One region of the Clostridium sp. ETTB3 genome, then DNA from elsewhere that is predicted to be linked to it. Evidence: a T-box and tRNA genes for the amino acid it is inferred to sense, from the RefSeq annotation. Region 1 holds a T-box; the other holds one or more tRNA genes.
What was found. The T-box of region 1 lies ahead of pheS (phenylalanine--tRNA ligase subunit alpha). A T-box ahead of a tRNA ligase gene usually reads a tRNA of that ligase, here a tRNA-Phe.
Positions count from the first base shown of each region.

Region 2: it encodes a tRNA-Phe, which carries the amino acid that the T-box ahead of pheS (phenylalanine--tRNA ligase subunit alpha) is inferred to sense. The anticodon was not compared.

Region 1 covers NZ_CP199832.1:1,318,859-1,330,662, forward strand. The annotation lists gene ytxC (putative sporulation protein YtxC) at 1-394, shown strand, start outside; gene ACUN06_RS06455 (TrkH family potassium uptake protein) at 644-1,990, shown strand; gene ACUN06_RS06460 (potassium channel family protein) at 2,001-2,672, shown strand; gene ACUN06_RS06465 (TrmH family RNA methyltransferase) at 2,684-3,466, shown strand; T-box leader at 3,527-3,745, shown strand; gene pheS (phenylalanine--tRNA ligase subunit alpha) at 3,843-4,862, shown strand; gene pheT (phenylalanine--tRNA ligase subunit beta) at 4,879-7,254, shown strand; gene ACUN06_RS06480 (DUF2156 domain-containing protein) at 7,293-8,177, opposite strand; gene ACUN06_RS06485 (hypothetical protein) at 8,340-8,825, shown strand; gene cax (calcium/proton exchanger) at 9,136-10,182, shown strand; gene ACUN06_RS06495 (class I SAM-dependent methyltransferase) at 10,577-11,740, shown strand.
Region 2 covers NZ_CP199832.1:175,097-186,900, reverse strand. The annotation lists gene ACUN06_RS00900 (GntR family transcriptional regulator) at 1-408, opposite strand, end outside; gene ACUN06_RS00895 (hypothetical protein) at 547-717, shown strand; gene ACUN06_RS00890 (ATP-dependent Clp protease ATP-binding subunit) at 811-3,249, opposite strand; gene ACUN06_RS00885 (CtsR family transcriptional regulator) at 3,344-3,799, opposite strand; gene ACUN06_RS00880 (DUF362 domain-containing protein) at 4,085-4,255, opposite strand; gene ACUN06_RS00875 (PSP1 domain-containing protein) at 4,443-5,348, opposite strand; gene ACUN06_RS00870 (DNA polymerase III subunit delta') at 5,351-6,283, opposite strand; gene ACUN06_RS00865 (cyclic-di-AMP receptor) at 6,308-6,643, opposite strand; gene ACUN06_RS00860 (dTMP kinase) at 6,860-7,537, opposite strand; gene ACUN06_RS00855 (sigma factor G inhibitor Gin) at 7,571-7,789, opposite strand; gene ACUN06_RS00850 (hypothetical protein) at 7,948-8,427, opposite strand; gene ACUN06_RS00845 (magnesium transporter CorA family protein) at 8,674-9,618, shown strand; tRNA gene ACUN06_RS00840 (tRNA-Cys) at 9,886-9,960, opposite strand; tRNA gene ACUN06_RS00835 (tRNA-Phe) at 9,966-10,041, opposite strand; rRNA gene rrf (5S ribosomal RNA) at 10,047-10,163, opposite strand; rRNA gene ACUN06_RS00825 (23S ribosomal RNA) at 10,228-11,804, opposite strand, start outside.

The DNA.
Region 1 (11,804 bases):
AGAATACATGGTTGAAAAGGAATACAGGGAGTTTGTAAAGTTACTAAAATATTTTGTAGATATACAGGAAAGTAAAATTGAAAAAATTAATATTTATATCCATAAGGGTGGTGGATATGAATTAAAAGATGGATATGGAAATGATATTTTTAATGAATTTATGAAAGAATTAGCTGAATGTAAAGTTGATACTGAAGCTAAAATGGAAGATATTATAATTAGTGGATTAATAACTAATGCACCAAAACAAGTTATAATTCATCATAAAGAAAATTGCTTAAATACAGAGTTTATAGATACTATAGTAAATGTATTTGGGGATAGAGTGTTTTATTGCGCTGGATGTGCAAATTGTGAAAGTACAAAATTAAAAAATATAAAGTTAAATAATTAATTTGAAAATTTAGGGTTGTATTATTTAATAATCAACCCTTTTATCATGTAAATTTAATTTATATTAAAATAATAAAAAATTATAGGAATATTGATATAATTATACTTTAATAAAGATAAAATTTAAGATGGAATAACTATGAAAAAGCATTTAAAGGTGGTAAAATACATGGTGAACTTTTAAACATAAAACAAAATAAAAAAGTCCAAAATAGTAACATAATATTTTATTAAATTAGGAGGTGAGACAATGAACTGGAATCTTAAAAAATATATAAAGTTAAGGGGAGTTCAAATATTAGCTTTAGGGTTTGTAGTGATAATTTTAATAGGAACAATATTATTGACTTTACCAATATCTACAGCAAGTGGGGAAAGTACTAGTTTTTTAGATGCACTTTTTACAGCAACTTCTGCAGTATGTGTAACAGGATTAATAGTAGTTGATACTGGGAGTTATTGGAATATGTTTGGGCAAACAATTATAATGATATTAATAGAAATTGGTGGTTTAGGATTTATGTCTTTTACTACATTAATAGCAATTATTTTAGGGAAAAAGATTACATTAAGAGAAAGATTAATTTTACAAGATGCAATGAATACTTTTAACATTCAAGGGTTAGTAAAAATGGTTAAGTATGTTTTGGTATTTACGGTATCAGTTCAATTTTTTGGGGCATTATTATTATCAACTCAATTTATTCCAGAGTTTGGTTTTGGGAAAGGGGCTTTTTATAGCTTGTTTCATTCTATTTCAGCTTTTTGTAATGCTGGATTTGACGTATTAGGAAAAGGAAATAGTTTAATATCTTTTAATACAAATGTAGTAGTTATTATGGTACTTTCTATTTTAATAATAATTGGAGGATTAGGATTTACTGTTTGGAGTGAACTATACACATGCAAAAGCATAAGAAGAGTTTCTATTCATTCTAAAATGGTTTTATTAATAACAACAGGATTGGTAGTTGGTGGAACACTTTTAATGTTTTTATTTGAACATAATAATCCACAAACTATATCAAAAATGTCATTTATAAATAAACTGACAAATTCATTTTTTGCATCTGTAACACCACGTACCGCAGGATTTAATAGTATTTCAACAAGTGGTATGACTACAGCAGGTCAGTTTTTAACTATTATTTTAATGTTTATAGGTGGTTCTCCAGGCTCTACAGCTGGAGGAATTAAAACAACTACAATAGGAGTTTTAATTGTAACTGTAGTTTCTGTTATAAGAGGTAGAGAAGATTCTGAAGTATTTAAAAGAAGATTTAGTAAAGATTTAGTATATAAAGCATTTACATTATTATTTATAGGATTTACATTAGTAGTCATAGTAACAATGTTATTATCTTATACAGAAAAGGGTACAACATTTATGTCTATATTTTATGAAACAATTTCAGCTTTTGGAACTGCAGGATTAACATTAGGATTAACACCTGATTTAAGTAATATAGGACGAATCTTAATTATAATTATGATGTATTTAGGAAGAGTTGGCCCTTTAACAGTTGTGTTATCACTCACAAGAAAAAAGGAAAAATCTGGTGTGAAATATCCAGAAGGAAAAATTTTAATAGGTTAGGGGAAGAAATATGGCAAATACTAAACAATTTGTAGTTATTGGATTAGGGAGATTTGGAGAATCTGTTGCAAAGACTTTGTATTCATTAGGACATGAGGTTTTAGCAATAGATATGGATGAGGATTCTGTTCAAGAAATAGCAGATAATGTAACACATGCAGTTCAAATGGATGCAACAGATGAAAGTGCATTAAAGACTTTAGGTTTAAGAAATTTTGATGTTGCGGTTGTAACTATTGGTTCTAATATACAAGCTAGTGTAATGATTACTCTTTTAGTTAAAGAACTAGGTGTAAAGTATATAATTGCAAAGGGGCAAAGTGATTTACATGCAAAAGTATTATATAAAATTGGGGCAGATAGAGTAGTATTACCTGAAAAAGATATGGGTGTTAGAGTTGCTCATAACTTGGTATCAGCAAGTATTTTAGACTTTATAGAATTATCTCCAGATTATAGCATTATGGAATTAAGAGTACTTAATGAATGGGATGGAAAGAGCTTAAAAGAACTAAAGCTTAGAAGTAGATATGGAATTAATATTATGGCTATTAAAAAAGGTGAGAGTATAGATATATCACCAAAAGCAGAAGATATATTATCAGCCGATGATATAATTGTGGCAATTGGCTCAGCAGATGATTTAAGTAATTTAGAAGATATGTTAGTAAAGAAAAAATAAGAGGTATAACGTTGATAATCATTGAAAGTAAAGACAACACATTATTTAAAAATACAAAAAAATTAAAAGAAAGACGATATAGAACTAAGGAAAATAAATATATAATTGAGGGATTTAGGTTAGTTCAAGAAGCATTTAAGGCACAGTGTAATATAGAATATTTAATTGTAAATGAACATGGAAAAGATAAAATTAATGATTATTTAGAAGAGTATTTGGATAACATTAAAATATATCAATTAAAAGATGAATTATTTTCACAAGTAGTTTCTACAGAAAATCCTCAAGGCATTATTGCTGTGGTAAATATAAATAATTCAGCAAATAATATAGATGGTGATTTTTATTTATTATGTGATAAGGTTCAAGATCCAGGAAATTTAGGAACAATTATTAGAACAGCTCATGCAGCTGGGGTAAATGGAATAATATTAACAAAAGGTACTGTAGATATATACAATGACAAAACAATAAGATCTACAATGGGATCAATTTTTTATGTTCCTATAATTTATGATAATGACTTAAGCTTTTTAATGAATCTTAAAAGTGAAGGATTTAGTTTAGTAGCAACTTCTTTAGAAGAATCAAAAAACTTTTTTGATGAAGATTTAAGTGGAAAAGTAATCTTATCGGTAGGAAATGAAGGTAATGGAATAAGTAATGAAATATTTGATTTAGCTGATAAAAAGGTTAAAATTCCAATGCCTGGGGGAGCAGAGTCTTTAAATGTTGGTGTTGCTACATCAATTATATTGTTTGAAAAAGTAAGACAAAGACTTTGTAAAAATTAATTTAAAACTAGGTATTGAAAAACAACTTAGTTATTTGTATAATAAGTTGTAAATAAATATTTAAAAACTGTGAATGAGAAAGTAAATTTGATAAAATGTCCAGGGAAAAAAGGCCATAGACTGTAAGCCTTTTTACATGAAGTCTTATTGAAGTTCACTCAGGAGTTCTAGCTATGAAGTTGTAGTAGTAGTTAGCGGTAAAACCGTTATTTAATAAAGCTGGATATGAATAAATTTTCATATCAATTAGGGTGGTAACGCGGATATTCCGTCCCTTTGTGGACTGAGTATCCTTTTTTTTATGGGAAATTTTAAAAAAGTATTAAAATAAATAAACCCATTAAAATTTTATTAAAAATAAGAAGGGAGAATAAAAATGCAAGAAAAATTATTAGCAATTAAAGAAGCTGCTTTTAATGAAATAGCTACTGCTGAAAATAGTGGAGCTTTAGAAGAAATAAGAGTTAAATATCTTGGTAAAAAAGGTGAACTTACTACTATATTAAGAGGAATGGGTTCATTATCACCAGAAGAAAGACCAGTAGTAGGTAAATTAGTTAATGAAGCAAAAGGTGAAGTTGAAGCAAAGTTAGAAGAGGTTGGAACTGCAATTAAAACTAAAGAAAAAAATGCTAAGCTTGCAAGTGAAGTAATTGATATATCTCTTCCAGGGAAAAAGCAAGTTATAGGAAAAAGACATCCTTTAGATTTAACATTAGAAAGAATGAAGGAAATATTTATCTCAATGGGATTTAGCATAGAAGATGGACCAGAAGTTGAGCTTGATCATTATAATTTTGAAGCTTTAAATATACCAAAGGATCATCCAGCTAGAAGTGAGCAAGATACATTCTATATTAATGATAATATAGTTTTAAGAACTCAAACTTCACCAATACAAATTAGAACAATGGAAAATCAGGAACCACCAATAAAGATGATATCTCCTGGTAAGGTTTATAGATCAGATGCTGTAGATGCTACACATTCACCAATATTTTATCAAATGGAAGGATTAGTAATTGATAAAGGGGTTACTTTTGCAGATTTAAAAGGGACTTTAGAGTTGTTTGCTAAAAAGATGTTTGGAGATACGGTTGTAACTAAATTTAGACCACACCATTTTCCATTTACTGAACCATCAGCTGAAATGGATGCAACTTGTTTTGTTTGTGAAGGAAAAGGATGCAGAGTTTGTAAGGGAAGCGGTTGGATTGAAATTTTAGGTTGTGGAATGGTACATCCTAACGTTTTAAGAAATTGTGGAATAGACCCTGAAGTTTACAGCGGATTTGCTTTTGGATTTGGTGTAGATAGAATGGTTATGCTTAAGTATGGTATTGATGATATAAGAGCATTATACGAAAGTGATATGAGATTTTTAAATCAGTTTTAATTAGGAGGTAAATAAAATGAAAATACCATATAGTTGGTTAAAGGACTACGCTGAAGTTAACGTAGATCCACATACATTAGGAGATAAATTAACTCTTTCGGGTTCAGCTTTAGAAGAGGTTATAATACAAGGAGATAACATAAAAAATGTTGTTACTTGCAAGATTAAGAAGATAGAAAAACATCCAGATGCTGATAGATTAAGTGTTTGTCAAGTTGATATAGGTACAGAAGAGATACAAATAGTTACAGCAGCAACTAACATGAAAGAGCAAGATATAGTACCAGTAGCTTTACATAAGTCTATTTTAGCTGATGGAACTGAAATAAAAAAGGGTAAAATGAGAGGGGTAGTTTCTAATGGAATGTTCTGTTCTGAAGAGGAATTGGGAATAGCTGGAGATGAGCCTGTTCATGGATTAATGATTTTACCTGCTGATGCTCCTATAGGAATGGATATTAAAGAATATTTAGGATTAAATAAGGCTATATTAGATTTTGAAATAACATCTAATAGACCAGATTGTTTAAGTATTGTTGGTATGGCTAGAGAAACTGCTGCAACATTAAGAACATCTTATAAAATGCCAAACTTAAATTACGAAGCTAAATGTTCATCAAACATTAATGATGAATTAAAAGTGGAAGTTAAAGATGAATTATGTAGAAGATATATGGCTAAGGGTGTAAAAAATGTTAAGGTTAAGCCATCACCAGGATGGATGCAAGAAAGACTTTTAGAAGCTGGAGTTAGACCTATAAATAATATAGTTGACATAACTAACTTTGTAATGTTAGAACTTGGTCAACCAATGCACGCATTTGATGCAAGACAAATAGAAAGCAAAACAATAGTTGTTGAAAGAGCTTTAGATGGTGAGAAGTTTACAACTTTAGATGAAATAGAAAGAGAATTAGATTCAAGTATATTAATGATAAAAGATGGTTCTAAATCTGTTGCTATAGCTGGAATAATGGGTGGATTAAATTCAGAAATTCAAGATGATACTACAGAAGTAATATTTGAATCTGCAAACTTTGAAGGAACTAATATAAGAGTTAGCTCTAAAAAGTTAAACTTAAGATCAGAAAGTTCTTCAAGATTTGATAAAGATATAGATCCAAACTTAGCTAAACTTGCAATAGATAGAGCTTGTGCATTAATTTGTGAATTAGGTTGCGGTGAAGTTATGGAAGGAACTATAGATGTTTATAATTCTGTAAAAGAAGAAAGCTCTATAACTGTAGATTCTAAATGGATAAATAAATTCTTAGGTACAGATATATCTAAGGAGGAAATGAAGGAAGCTTTAGATTCATTAGATTTAAAAACAAAATTAAATGGTAATGATTTAAATATAACTATTCCAACATTTAGAATTGATATTGCTATAAAAGAAGATATAGCTGAAGAAGTTGCTAGAATATATGGATATGATAAAATACCAACTACTATATTTAAGGTTGCAACTGAAAGAGAACCTAAATATAAGAATGATATATTAACTGATGTAGTTATTGAAACAATGATAGGAAGTGGTGTAAACCAATCAATAAGCTATTCATTTGTATCACCTAAGGTATTTGATAAGGTAAATATACCAGCAGATAGTAAATTAAGAAATGTAGTTAAAATTAAAAATCCTTTAGGTGAAGATTATAGTGTTATGAGAACAACGACTTTACCTTCAATAATGGAATCTTTAGGAAGAAATTATTCAAGAAATAATGATTATGTAAGATTATTTGAAATTGGTAGAACTTATATTCCAAATGAAGATCAAACTAAATTACCAACAGAAAAGAATGTTTTAACTATTGGTATTTATGGTGATTGTGATTATTTAGACCTTAAGGGAATAGTTGAAAATGTAATTGATGGATTAGGAATAACTAAGGCTAAATATGTTAGAGAAAGTGAAAATCCAAGCTATCATCCAGGTAAAACAGCTTCTCTTATGGTAAGAAATAAGAAAGTTGGTGTATTTGGTGAAATACATCCAGATGTAACTGAAAGCTATGGAATAGATGTTGATTGTTATGTTGCAGAACTTGATTTAGATGCTTTATTTGAAGCTTCAAGTACTACAAAAACATATAAGCCTCTTCCAAAATTCCCAGCAGTAACAAGAGATATAGCTTTATTATGTGATGATTCTATATTAGTTGCTGAAATAGAAGAAACTATAAGAAAAGCAGGTGGAAACTTAGTAGAAAAAGTTCAATTATTTGATATCTACAAAGGTGCACAAATACCAGAAGGTAAAAAGTCAATAGCTTATGCAATTGCATATAGAGATGAAAAGAAAACTTTAGAAGATAAAGATATAGCTAAGGTTCATGATAAGATTCTTAAAGCTTTAGAGCATAAATTAGGTGCTGTTTTAAGATAATATTTTAATTTAAAGGGAAGCCAAGTATTGGCTTCCTTTTAAATTATTATTAATGATTTTTTTAATAAATATATTGGATGATATGAAAGTTTGGATTTCCTTAATCCAGGATAGCCACAATCTTCTTCTCTATTAATATATTTTGTACTTCTAAATTCCTTGTTTATAAACTCCCTGTTTATAAATGCATAAATTCCCTTATATTTAATATCACATCTTTCAATATGAATTATTGCAGTATCATTAAGAATTTCACCAATTGAAAAACCAGCAAGGTTATTATTCACATATACTGCTATAGTTTTTAAATTTAAAAAATCTAAATTATAAAGCAAGTTTGTTATTTCTTTAGTTTCGCAAAGTAATTCTTCACAAAGTATATTTTTATTTTTATGCCATTTTTTTAATAAATTTAAACAATCTAATATAGATTTTTCATCATTTATTGATTTAATAGTATAATTGTAAGAATTAATAAATGAATTATAATGATTTTTCTTTTTATGGTATTTTTCACCAGATAAATTTAATAATTTATCTGTAGAATAAATATATTCAAAATTATCCCTATCTTGAGTTATTTTAAAACTTAAGTCAGTATAATTTTGCAAATCATTAATAAAATTATCCTCAATATCTCCAAAAAGATAGATGTTGTTATTAGTTGATAATTTTTTTAAAGTAAATATTAAATTATTTAATTTATCTTTTTCATAGCCTAAAGGCATCATGAAAAATTCTCCATTCTGAGTTTCTTTTTTTATTATTAAGCAATTATTTATAATAGAATATTCAATTTTGCAAAAATCTTTCCATAAATAAAGAGTTGTAAAAGAATATTCATAGGATTTATTATTAATTTTGCATAAATATTTTTCAAATAAATACCTATCATTTAAATCAATGTTTTTAAAGTACTCCAATTTATCATCTCCTAGTTAATAAGAAAGAAAAACTATATATAATATTTTATTTTTAGTATTAAAAGATGTGTATAATAAAATGTATTAAAAGAAATTCTGTAATTAATTTTAACTATAAGAATATAATTTTATGAATAATAAATTTATGAAAGGTTAAGTAAAATGAAATTACGAAATTTGCTCTTAGATTTATCAAAAGATGATATATTAAAATTAATATCTATGCAAGATAAAACTATTATTAAGTCTCTTGAACTAGAAGATTTAATAAAGGTAAGTGGAAGTTATAAATTGATGGGAATGAATATTGACTTTAATGGAACAATGAGTATTAATAGCTTTAAAAATAATATTATTTTTATAACTATTAATAATTTTAAGATATCTAATAAAGCAACAAGTAATCCATTAGTTAAAGGGTCATTAGCAATTTTGAGAAAATCAATTAATGATATTGAAGGAATGAGTTTAAAAAATAAGGAACTTACTATTGATATAGAAAAGATAGTAAAAGTATATTGTACAGATACCTATGGAATAAAACTTGAAAAATTAGATATTAGTACATTAACAACTAAAAATGGAGTATTAGAATTTGGAATAAATTTATTAGAATTAAATTTAAATAATTTGAAGGTACAAAATTAATGAATTAAAGATTATATTTTTTATTATTTTTTAATAATAAATATAATCTTTTTTTTAAGAAATATAATGAATAAGTCTAATATCTTTAATATTAAAGATTCATATGATATTATTACCATGTAACTGATTTATTTGAAATATTAAGAAAATATTATATAAAAAGTTTACAATAATAAATCTTATAAATAATATATTTATTTAGGAAATATTTTGAGAAAGTATTCCATTTTTTTCTTTTAGTAAGATAAATAATTTTTGGGATAAATGGAGAATATAAAATATGTATCGATAAGAAGTGGATGTGATATATATGAAGTTTTTAAAATTTATGCTTATATTTATTCCAATTAGTATTATAGGAAAATTTATGCACTTTTCACCAGCAGTTATGTTTATATTAGCAGCTCTTTCTATTATACCATTAGCTGGATTAATGGGAGAAGGTACAGAAGAAATTTCTTTTTATGCTGGACCTAAAATAGGAGGCTTTTTAAATGCAACATTTGGTAATGCTACAGAATTAATAATTTCATTTTTTGCTTTAAAACAAGGGTTGTTTGAAGTTGTAAAATCATCAATAGCTGGGTCTATTATAGGCAATATTTTATTAGTATTAGGTGCAAGTATGCTATGTGGAGGAATAAAGCATAAAACTCAAAAATTTAATAAAAATGTAGTTGAAGTTACTTCAAGTATGCTTTTATTTGCAGTTATAGGATTGTGTATACCTGCTGTGTTTACACATACTTTTCCTAGTGAATTATTGAATACTAAATATGAAAACTTGAATCTTGCAGTATCAATAATAATGTTTATATTATATATTTTAAGTTTGATTTTTTCATTTTTTACTCATAAGGAGCTTTATGCAGTTAAATATGAAGAAGAGGAAGAAGAAGCAAAATGGTCTTTAAAAAAGGCAATCATAATTTTAATTATAGCAACTATATTTATTGCTATAGAAAGTGAACTTTTAGTAGATGGTGTGGAAGGTATTACTTCAAAGCTTGGGTTAAGTGAAATTTTTGTTGGTATTATTGTTATTCCAATAATAGGTAATGCTGCTGAACATACTACAGCAATTGTAATGGCTTTAAAAAATAAAATGGATGTTGCAATAGAAATTGCAATAGGATCAAGTTTGCAAATAATATTATTTGTTGCTCCTATTCTTGTATTTTTAAGTTTATTATTTACACCAATGACTATTATATTTAATCAATTTGAATTAATAGCTTTAATAGTAACTGTATTAATAGCAAATAAGGTTGCTGCAGATGGAGAGTCTAATTGGTTAGAAGGAGCTCAGTTAGTTGCAGTATATTTAATAATTGCAGCAGGATTTTTTATTTTATAATATATAAATAAATATTAAGTTTATAATGGAAATTACTCCTTTAATTTTATAGTATCATGATATATAAATGTGAACAAAATAATCATTGTAGAGTTTATAATCTACAAAATCATATTTTTATATATTGGAGGATAAAATTATGAGTGAAAAACATGATTGTTGTTGTAGCAGTCAACAAGAAAAAGAAAAGAAAGCAAATAATTGCGAATGTAAACATAGAAAAAATAATAAAGCTCAAAATATAAAGGAAAATTATTAAAAATAAAAATAGCTAGTATATTAAATATATTAGCTATTTTTATTTTTAAAATTATATTATATAAATAATACTGGAAAAATGGGATTATATGAATTAAAATAGCTATATATTATACATAAATAAGGTGAGATATAAATGGAAGAATTAAAAAGAACGTTAGAAGAAGTATTTAAAAATGAAATTATAAAGATAGTAATAAGCAACAAAGTTAAAAAAGATGAAAAATACAATAAAATTGCTATAAATTTAAAAGAAAATAATAAAAATAAGTTTTATCAAATAGAAAAATTTACAGATAAGCAAGTATTTCATGAAAATATAAAAATAAATGAAATAAGTGACAAAGTAAGTGAATTAATATTTGGCAACTATAAACAAATGACAGCTTGGTCTAATAATGAAATATTTGATTTAAAGATATCTAAAAAAGGAAAGATATTTTTAGGTAAAAAGAAAAATGATAATTCTAAGATTGTTGCTAAGGGGCATAATAAAGAAAAAAATTATATATTAAAAGAAGGTATGATAATAGAACCTCTTATAGATTTAGGAGTATTCACTAAGGAAGGTAAAGTAGTTAATTCTAAATATGATAAATATAAGCAAATTAATAGATTCATTGAAATAATAGATGATGAAATTAAAAAGAATGATTATAAGGAATTAACTATTTTAGATTTTGGATGTGGTAAATCTTATTTAACATTTGTTTTATATTATTACTTTGTAAAAATTAAAAATATAAATGTAAAAATGATAGGATTAGATTTAAAAGAAGATGTAATAAAGAAATGTAATGATATTGCTAAAAGATATAATTATGAAAACTTACATTTTGAATTAGGAGATATTAACGGATTTAAATATAACAATAAGGTAGATATGGTTATTACTTTACATGCATGTGATACAGCTACAGATTATGCTTTATATAATGCAATTAAGTGGAATAGTAAAATGATATTTTCAGTTCCTTGTTGCCAACATGAATTTAATTCTCAAATGAAGGCAAATGAACTTTCAATCTTAACTAAATATGGAATAGTTCAAGAAAGAGTTGCTGCATTAATGACTGATAGTGTAAGAGCTAATTTATTAGAGTGTATGGGGTATAAAACACAACTTTTAGAATTTATTGATATTGCACATTCTCCTAAAAATATACTTATAAGAGCTTCTAAAAATAACATATCAAAAGAGAAGAAAGAAAAATCCTTAAATGAAGTTAATAATTTAATTAGAACATTTAATTTTAATCCAACATTATATAATTTGTTAAAAAATGATAATTTAATTTAAGTGTATATAAAAGCAGTAAATTTAGTGTAAATGATACTTAATCATGATTTTTTATTTTTAAATA
Region 2 (11,804 bases), 1.1 Mb from region 1:
AACACATTCTCCATCTACAATTCTTTGCCTTGTTATTTTATACAACTTGTCTAACACAAAAATATCTTGCATATCATCTGGAGTATCTATGATTTTAAAATAAACAACATTAGTTTTTAGTTTTCTACCACTTTGTTTAATCATTTCAGTAAAACTCATCATATCTTTTTGATTTACTTTTTGTTCACATACAAAAGTACCTTTTCCTTTTTTTCTAACTAAGATACCTTCTTGAACTAATTCTCCAATTGCTTGTCTTATTGTCATCCTACTGACTTCATATATTTCACAAAGTTCTCTTTCACTAGCTATACATTCTCCAGCCTTCCAAACTCCCCTAGCAATTTTTTTAATTAAATCATTTTTTAATTGATAATACACTGGTATTGGACTATTCTTATCTATCATAATTATCACTCCCAAATTCATTATATTATATATACATATAGTTGTCTATACCAGTTGAAAATATTTTTATTCGCAAATAATACATAATTATTTATTATTTGGAAATAATATTCATATAAATCCTAAGGAGATGGTATTTTGATAGATAAATCTTATTTAAAAAAAGTTCAGTCAAAAAATATTTTAAATGACTATAAACCTAAAAACTTATCTAGTAATTATGCTAATAATTCAACTTTAGATTGTATAGAAAATATGATTGTTAATTCCAATTTAGATGAAAATATACATGATGACAACATTAAATAAATTATAAAGAAAAAAAGTAAGAACAATATGAACTGCACCCTGTCAAATTGACAAGTGGCAGTTAAATAAAGTCTTACTTTTTTCTTTATAATTTTATCTATGAGAAAAAACTAATATTTCATCTTTACATTCAACTTTTAGTTTATCTCCAACTTTTATTTCCCCCTTAAGCAATTCATCACTTAATTTATCTACTATTTCTCTATTAATTATTCCTCTTAAAGGTCTTGCTCCAAACTCAAGATTCTTATTTTTATTAATAAGAAACTTATTTAAATCCTCTTCATAAATTAAATCAATATTTTTTTCTTTTAACCTACTTATAGTATCATTTAACATTAAATTTACTATTTTTAGTGTATCTTCTTCTTTTAATTGATTAAATACTATTATATCATCTACCCTATTTAAAAATTCTGGCTTAAATGCTACCTTTAATTCTTCTAATACTATATCCTTTATTTTCTCATATTCTGCTTCATTTGCGTTAAAGCTAGTATCAAATCCAACTTTTCTTTGATTTTTTATTTTTTGAGCACCAACATTAGATGTCATAATAACAATAGTATTTTTAAAATCTATAACTTTACCTTTACCATCTGTTAATCTTCCATCCTCCATAATTTGCAATAAGATATTAAATACATCTGGATGTGCCTTTTCAATTTCATCTAATAAAACAACCGAATATGGTTTTCTCCTTACAGCTTCTGATAATTGACCACCTTCTTCATATCCAACATATCCTGGAGGAGCACCAATTAATCTTGAAACAGAATGTTTTTCCATATATTCAGACATATCAATCCTAATTAAATTGCTCATTTTTCCAAACATAACTTCTGCTAACACATTGCAAAGTTCTGTTTTTCCAACACCAGTTGGTCCACAAAAAATAAATGTTCCAATTGGCCTATTTGGATTTTTAAGACCAACTCTAGCTCGTTTAACTGCCCTTGTTAATGATTTTATAGCTTCTTCTTGACCAACTATTCTCTTTTTCAATATATCTTCTAAATGTAATAACTTATCTGACTCTTTTTCAGTTAATCTTTCTACTGGTACTTTAGTCCATATTGAAACAACCTTTGCAATATCATCTTCATCAACTGTTTGAACTTCTGTACAACTATGAGCTCTCCATTCATTTTTAATTTTTTCAAAATCTTCTTTTAAAATTCTTTCATTATCTCTCAAGCTAGCAGCTTTTTCAAAATCTTGATTTTTAATTGCATCTTCTTTTTCATTAATTACTTTTTCAATATTTAATTCTTTTTGTTTAATTTCTGGTGGCAAAGTTAGTCTTGAAATTCTTACCTTGGCTGCAGCTTCATCTATTAAGTCAATTGCCTTATCTGGCATATATCTATCAGTTATATATCTATCTGCTAAATCCACAGCCATATATAATGCACTATCTGTAATTTTAACTTTATGATGTGATTCATATTTATCCCTTAATCCAAATAAAATATTTATTGTTTCCTTTTTAGTTGGTGGTTCAACATTTACAGTTTGAAATCTTCTTTCTAAAGCTGCATCTTTTTCTATATGCTTTCTATATTCATCAATTGTTGTTGCACCTATACATTTTATTTCTCCCCTTGCTAAAGCAGGCTTCAAAATATTAGATGCATCAATAGCTCCTTCAGCACCACCAGCACCAACTATAGTATGAATTTCATCAATGAAAATTATAATATCATCTTCATTCTTAAGTTCATTCATTACTTTCTTTAATCTTTCTTCAAATTCCCCTCTATATTTTGCTCCTGCAATCATAGATGTAATATCTAAAACTAACAATCTTTTACTTCTTAAACTTTCAGGGACATCTCCAGCTACAATTTTTTGTGCTAATCCTTCTATTATAGCTGTTTTTCCTACACCTGGTTCACCAATTAAACAAGGATTATTCTTTATTCTCCTACATAATATTTCTAAAACTCTTTGAGTTTCCTCTTCTCTTCCTATTACAGGATCAAGTTTTCCTTCTTGTGCATTTTGAGTTAAATCAGTACTATATTGATCTAATACAGGAGTTTTATTTTGCTTTTTCTCTTTTTGTATTGATTTCTTATTTTCTCTAAGTTCATTTCCTGAAATATATTTATCTAACTCTTGTTTAATTAAAGTAAAATCTGCCTTACTGCTTGTTAAAATAGTAAAAGCTACTCCTTCGCCTTCATTTATTAGCGCCATTAATATATGTTCAGGATTTATAAAACTATGCCCATATTTTCTTGCTATATCTAAACTATCATCAAATAATCTCTTTGCTCTTGGTGTTAATAACATTTCTCCTGTTAAAATTTCATCATCACCAAATCCTAAATAATCTTCAGTCATTTTTTTTACTTTATCTATAGTAATTCCGTTATTAGTTAAAAGCTGACCTGCATACCCATTTTCCTTTAATATTCCTAATAAAACATGCTCAGTTCCAATATACCCATGTTTAAAACTTTGAGATTCTTGTTGTGCTTCTATTAATACAACCTGTGCTCTTTCTGTAAACCTCCCAAAAATCACAGTGTCACCTCCAAATAAAATCTAATATAGATTAATATAAAATTTTATAAATATGACCCAACCCTTTACTACTTTTATCACTCTACTATAATTATTATGATAAAATTACCATTATAATACCCTTAAGTATCTCAGCTCTTAGTTTATTTTTATCTTCTGTTAATATTAAAGTTCTATCGTTAATTGATATTTTTACAATTTCAAGTTCCCTTTTCGTAATTAATTCTTTTTCACATAAATACTCTAAAAGCAATACTGCAGAATTATAAGTTAAGCTAACCCCTATTGCATTATTGATTGCTTCTAATTGTTGTTCCTTGTTTGTATAATTTACTCTTCTAATTATAATATAGCCACCACCACCTCTTCTACTTTCAATCATATATCCCTTTTCAGATGTAAATCTTGTAGTTAATACATAATTTATTTGAGATGGTGCACAGTTAAATTTATCTGCTAACTCATTTCTTTGAATAATTACCTCCTTATCTTCTTCCTCTTCTATCATGTCATTTATAAACTGTGCTATTATATCTGAAATTCTTGCCACAATTTCACCTTCCTAAACGTTATTTGACCTTCTTTGACTTTAATTATATATAAAATTTTTTTCACTGTCTATTACATAAATTTAGTATTTTTATTTAAATTATTTAATTATTACTTATTTTTTATAAATTTCATTTAATTTATAACTTTCTCTATCATTTTAATAATAATTAAATTTTTAATACTTATATTTTATACATATTTATAAATTAAAATTTTTATATCCTTATATAAATGATTTATACGTAAAAAAGGGTCATCCTATTTGATGACCCTTTTGGTTAAATTAAGCTTCAGCTGGAGCTCCTACTGGACAAACATTTGCACAGTTTCCACAATCGATACAAGTATCTGCATCAATAACGAATTGAGTATCTCCTTGGCTTATAGCGTTAACTGGACATTCAGCTGCGCAAGCTCCACAGTTAACACATGAATCATTAATTGCATATGCCATTAAAAACACCTCCCCAATATTTTAATAACATAATTATTTTATCATACCTACTTTTTTTTTTAAAGCTAAAGTTAATTTTTAACATATAAATACATTTTTGTATTAATTTTATAATTTTCAATAAATTTTAATAAATTTTTTAAATCATTTATAAAAATACAGTGAATTAATTTATTAATTTTTATTTCTAATTTCCTTTAATTAAATCCTTAATTAATTTTCTATCTTCTTCTGATTCAACTTCTAACTTTATATCATCATCATCAATAGAATCTTCATAATGTCCTTTTATAAGTTCAATATTATCAATTTTAAATTCTTCTAATACTTCTTCTTCTCCCTTTTTAAGTTTAACTTTAATGCTTTCCTTAACAATATTGTTTGAGAATACTTCCCCTGTACCCTCACTAGTTTTTACTATTGAACCAACCTTAGGCATTCTCTTTCTTATATCTTCATAAGTACTTTGTTCATAATTTAAACAACACATAAGCCTTCCACAAATACCTGATATTTTAGTTGGATTTAGTGATAAATTTTGTTCCTTTGCCATCTTAATTGAAACAGATGCAAAATCTCCTAAAAAACTTGAACAACACATTGGTCTTCCACAAGGGCCAAGACCACCTAACATTTTTGCTTCATCTCTCACTCCAATTTGTCTAAGCTCTATACGAGTCTTAAATATTGTTGCTAAATCCTTAACTAAATCTCTAAAATCAACTCTTCCATCTGCTGTGAAATAAAAAATAACCTTATTATTATCAAAGGTATATTCTACATCTATAAGTTTCATTGTTAATCCATGTTCTTGAATTTTCTTTAAACATATATCAAAGGCATCTTTTTCCTTATCTTTGTTTTTAAAATGTTTTTCTATATCCTCATTAGTTGCTATTCTTAATACACTTTTAAGTGGTGAAACTATATCATTCTCATTTATTTCCTTTATTCCAATTACACATTCACCAAATTCAATTCCTCTAGCAGTTTCTACTACTACATATGTATCCTTTTGTATATTCATATCAGCTGGATCAAAATAATATATCTTACCAGCTTTTTTAAATCTTACACCTACAACCTTTATCATATTTAACCCTCCATGAAGCCCATTAACATTACACGTAGTGTCATTCCCCAACTAACATTACTTTTAATGTTTCTTCGAGCTTCTTCTATTGTCTTTATCATATTATTTAATTTTTTAAATGACATTTCCTTAGTAAGTTCTTTTATATCTTCAAGTTTATCACTATTTATGATAAATTCCTCATTTTCAATTTCCTTGTTTATTAAAATATCTCTTATAAATAATCCAAATATATTTAATACTTCTTCTTTATCATTTTTTAAATTGCTAAAACTTTCTTCTTGCTGCAATATATCTTCTAAATCATTTTTATTTAAATTTTTAATTAATATAACAATATTGTTTCTTAACTCTCTTAATTTATCATCATTAAAATACCTATCTATTCTACCTGGTACCCCTTCACTAAAAGCTATTGCTGATTTGATTTCATTTTCATCATAATTAAACTTCTTAATTTTTATATATTCATATAATTCACTTTTAGTTAATGGCTTTAATTTATAAATTTCACATCTAGATTTTATTGTATCTAAAATCAATTCCAAACTTTCACATAATATTATTATGTAAACTCCTTTTGGAGGTTCTTCTATAGTTTTTAGTAATGTATTTTGTGCTTGAATTGTAAGCTTATTCCCCTCATGAATAATAATTACCTTTTTATCTTTTTCAAATGGTTTTTTATATACTTCTTCTATTATATCTCTAACATCATCTACTCCAAATGATGATTTTTCACTTGAATAATTAATAATATCTACATATTCCCTATCTAAATCTCCATTTAAAATGAACTTAGCTAAAATATTAGCTAACTTACCCTTTCCAACTCCGTCTTCTCCTGCAATGAGGTGTGCATGAGAAAGAGTATTTTTTAAACATCTCTGTTTAAAATTATTAATTAAAGCTTCATGTCCTATAAAGTCCCTCATACAGCCACCTCCTAATCAACTTAATTAAACTTTATAAAATTGATCTACATCTAAAACAAATATTGTAGCTCCACCAACTTCAACTTCAATTGGATAAGGCACATACATTCCTGAATTTGTGCCAATTGTATTTGGTGTTGATGTAGGAACCATTTCTTTTCTTCTTTTACAAACATCTTCAATAACATTAATAAGGTTTTTAACTTCCTTTTCTTCAACACCAATCATTAATGTAGTATTTCCTGATTTTAAAAACCCACCTGTAGTAGCTAATTTAGTTACTCTATAATCTTTATCTGTTAATTCTTCAATTAAATCTATAGCATCATCATCTTGTACTATAGCTAAAACTAATTTCATACCATATACCTCCATTCATTAATAAATTCTTCTTATATATTTTATCATAAATATATAAAAAGTTACTAAAACTTTATATTTAAATAATATATTATATTAATATTTACTGTTATCTTCTATTTATTTTAAATATTAATATATTGTAATAAAAAAGGATTGTAAAAAAATAAAATTATAACTTAAAATAATTTGTTTTTTAAACAACCCAATCAAAATCTATATATAATTTTTTACTTTTTCATAAATATCATTACTTATTTCTTCAATACTTCTAAGTTTAGAATCCTTACAACATTTAATAACATCCCAATTATATTTTTCTGCAATATATAATGAATTATTATAAGAATTTATTAGATACTCTTTATTACTTTCATGAATATCCTTTGTTTCTCCACCAGTAAACTTATTAGCTCTATTTTTCATAAGTTCTTGACTTACTTCTGGTTCTACATCTAAAAATATTATATGATCTGGTTTAGGTATTTGATAGATATTAAACTCTAAATCATATAACCATTCAATATACTTATCCTTTTCATCATCTTTTAATTTAGCTGCTTGATGTACCATATTAGAAGTAGTATATCTATCACTTATAATTATTCCACCATTGTTATAAAATTCACCCCATTTAGTTTTATAAGATGCATATCTATCGGCAGCATAAAAAGTTGATGAAATATAGGGATTGACAGCACTAGGATTTTTTCCAAAATCACCATTCAAATACATTTTAACTAATGCTGATGAATCACTATCATAATCAGGAAATGTAATTTTTAAACATTTCTTACCTTCTTGAATTAATCTTTCATATAATCTTTGTGATTGAGTTGCTTTTCCACTAGCATCTGAACCTGATTCAATAATTATTAATTTTCCTTTACCCATCCTTACAATCCTTTCAAGTATCTTAAAGTTAATTTATTTATTTTTTATAATCTTATGTGCTATAGAATTCTTAATTTTATTTTTTATAATCTCATATTCATCACTACCAACGTCTATTAAATTCATTCTTTCAATACATTTATTACAAATAAAATTATTGATTATTTGAATTCCATCTCCAATACATTCATTCTCACATATTATACAATATTTCTTTGAATCTCTCCATATATCTTTATTACTAATCTCCATAAATATATCCCTCCTTTTTTATTAAGTCTTGCCCTTATATTTAATCTCTATACCTAATTTCTTATTATTACTATAAATATTTTATTTAAATTTAATAAAAAAATAAGCTAGCTATAAAAAATTAATATAACTACCTTATTTTATCTATATTTATAATTTTAATTTACTGATTTAATTCGGGAAATTAAAGTATCACTTGGTTCAAAAACAAACCTATATACTTTTCCATTTTTTCTATATATACATAATAACTTTTTTTCATTATTAAATTTTCTAATATAATGTTTTACACATTTACATTTATTATACTCTTTTGGAGCATTATTTTTTTCTCCAATATAAAGTATATCTTTTATCTTAACGCTTTCAACATTTTCTTCATTTTTACTTTTTATTTTATTTATTATTAGTTTATCGTAAATTATACAATATTTATAAGAAAGCTTACACTTGCTAGTTTGCTTACATACTACTATTAATGTTATTATAATAAGAAAAACTTCTGCACAATATTTAATTTCAATATTTTTCTCAAAATTAATTTTAAAAAATTGATATATATATAATGTAACAGTAATAGTTAATAACGAAACTATTATTGCAATTGTTTTTTTCCCTCGTTTAATTTCTTTATGCATAATTATATCCCCCAAATATTTCTATATTATTTTCTCTAACAATATTTTGATTATACTAATTTTATAAAAGAAAGTACAAGCTTATATTTTCTTTTATATCTCTAGTTTATTGATTATTTAATTAATATATTAAAATATCTTATTTAATCTAACTGTTAATCACAAATAATCATATTTTTAAAATCTAATACTTTTTATGATATAATCCTATTATAGAATTTATTATTTAATAGAGAGGTAACATTTATGATTCAAATATACAAAAGCATAAGTGAAACAAATTCATCATTAAAGCAATTAGATTCAATTGAAAATGGTTGTTGGATTAATATTGTTGCACCATCAGAAGAAGAATTAATATTAATTTCTAAAAAAACTGGTGTTCCACTAAATTTCTTACGAGCTCCACTTGATGATGAAGAAACTTCTAGAATAGATGTTGAAGATGGGTTTACATTAGTAGTTGTAGATATTCCATTCACTGAAATGGAGGATAATTCACTAACTTATGATACTTATCCCTTAGCTATAATTCATTCTGAAAAAGAAATTATCACTGTTTGTCTAAAAAATAGTAGAATACTGACAGATTTCATAAATGGAAGAATTAAATCGTTTTTTTCATTTAAAAAATCTAGATTTATATTACAAATTTTAAATAGAATTTCTACTTATTATTTAATTTATCTTAGACAAATAGATAAAAAAAGTGTAATGATTGAAAAAAGATTACATAAATCAATGAAAAATAGAGAATTAATTCAATTACATTCATTAGAAAAATCACTTGTTTATTTCTCTACTTCATTAAAAGCTAATGAAGTAACTTTAGAAAAAATGCTTAAAATGGATATAATGCAAAAATACAAGGATGATCAAGACGTATTAGAGGATGTAATTATCGAAAATAAACAAGCCATAGAAATGACTGATATATATAGTAACATTTTATCTAGTACAATGGATTTCTTTGCTTCTGTTATATCAAATAACCTTAATATAGTTATGAAGGTTCTTGCATCAGTTACCATATTAATGGCTATTCCAACTATTATTGGTGGAATTTTTGGAATGAATGTAGCTTTACCCCTTCAAGATAATCCACAAGGATTTATTATAATTATATTTCTTACAATTATTTTAACACTTATAACTGCATTTATTTTATATAAAAAAGATATGTTTAGTTAATTATAAAGATTTAATTATAAAGATATCCACAATTAAATTAAATTTAATTGTGGATATCTTTATTTATTATGTTAATAATTTTGTTAGTAATTTATTTCTTATAAAAATTAAAACCCAAGTAGATATATCTACATATACTTTGTAATATCAAATTTATAGTTCTAAATCTTAAAATTCATTTATATTACTAATTTTATTACTTCAAAAATTTTATATTTTCTTATATATAAAATAAAAAAAACCTACAAGAAAACTTGTAGGTTTTTTTGGAGGCGCCACCCAGATTTGAACTGGGGAATAAAGGTTTTGCAGACCTCTGCCTTACCACTTGGCTATGGCGCCATACCTGGTGGCTCGACCAGGAATCGAACCAGGGACACGAGGATTTTCAGTCCTCTGCTCTACCGACTGAGCTATCGAGCCACATTACCTAGCAACGTTCTACTCTCCCACACGGTCACCCATGCAGTACCATCGACGCTATAGAGCTTAACTGTCCTGTTCGGAATGGGAAGGAGTGTTTCCTCTATGCCATCATCACTAGATATTACTTATTAATTTTTGAAATAATTTATTCTTTCAAAATTGCATATGAATTATTTTATATTATTGGTCAAGCCCTCGACCTATTAGTATCAGTCAGCTACATACGTTACCGCACTTCCACCTCTGACCTATCAACCTTGTGTTCTTCAAGGGGTCTTACTAGCTTATGCTATGGGAAATCTCATCTTGAGGGGGGCTTCACGCTTAGATGCTTTCAGCGTTTATCCCTTCCCGACTTAGCTACCCAGCCATGCTCTTGGCAGAACAACTGGTGCACCAGAGGTCAGTCCATCCCGGTCCTCTCGTACTAAGGACAGCTCCTCTCAAATTTCCTACGCCCGCGACGGATAGGGACCGAACTGTCTCACGACGTTCTGAACCCAGCTCGCGTGCCGCTTTAATGGGCGAACAGCCCAACCCTTGGGACCTACTACAGCCCCAGGATGCGACGAGCCGACATCGAGGTGCCAAACCTCCCCGTCGATGTGGACTCTTGGGGGAGATCAGCCTGTTATCCCCGAGGTAGCTTTTATCCGTTGAGCGATGGCCCTCCCACGAGGTACCACCGGATCACTAAGCCCGACTTTCGTCCCTGCTCGACTTGTAGGTCTCGCAGTCAGGCTCCCTTCTGCCTTTGCACTCTACGAACGATTTCCGACCGTTCTGAGGGAACCTTTGGGCGCCTCCGTTACTTTTTAGGAGGCGACCGCCCCAGTCAAACTGCCCACCTAACAATGTCCAGTCACCAGATTCATGGCGTCCTGTTAGAACCCCAGTACTGTCAGGGTGGTATCCCAAGGTTGACTCCACTAAGGCTGACGCCCTAGTTTCCCAGTCTCCCACCTATCCTGTACAGACAATACCGGAATTCAATGCTAAGCTACAGTAAAGCTCTACGGGGTCTTTCCGTCCAATCGCGGGTAGCGAGCATCTTCACTCGCACTACAACTTCGCCGGATTTGCAGTTGAGACAGTGCCCAAGTCATTACGCCATTCGTGCGGGTCAGAACTTACCTGACAAGGAATTTCGCTACCTTAGGACCGTTATAGTTACGGCCGCCGTTTACTGGGGCTTAAGTTCACACCTTCGCTTGCGCTAAGTGTTCCCCTTAACCTTCCAGCACCGGGCAGGCGTCAGCCCCTATACATCAGCTTACGCTTTAGCAGAGACCTGTGTTTTTGCTAAACAGTTGCTTGGGCCTATTCTCTGCGGCCTGCTCTCGCAGGCACCCCTTCTCGCGAACTTACGGGGTCAATTTGCCTAGTTCCTTAACTGCAATTCTTCCGCCGGCCTTAGGATTCTCTCCTCATCTACCTGTGTCGGTTTGCGGTACGGGCACTACTTCTCTCTCTAGATGCTTTTCTTGGAAGCATGGAATCATGTACTTCGGTCTTAATGACCTTCCCCATCACGCCTCAGAATTGTTACAGCGGATTTGCCTACCGTAACTTCCTAAACGCTTAGACTAGCATTTCCAATCGCTAGCACACACTATCCTTCTCCGTCACACCCTCGATAATAACGATGGTAGTGGTATCGGAATATCAACCGATTGTCCATCGCCTACGCCTTTCGGCCTCGGCTTAGGTCCCGACTAACCCTCAGCGGACGAGCCTTCCTGAGGAAACCTTAGATATTC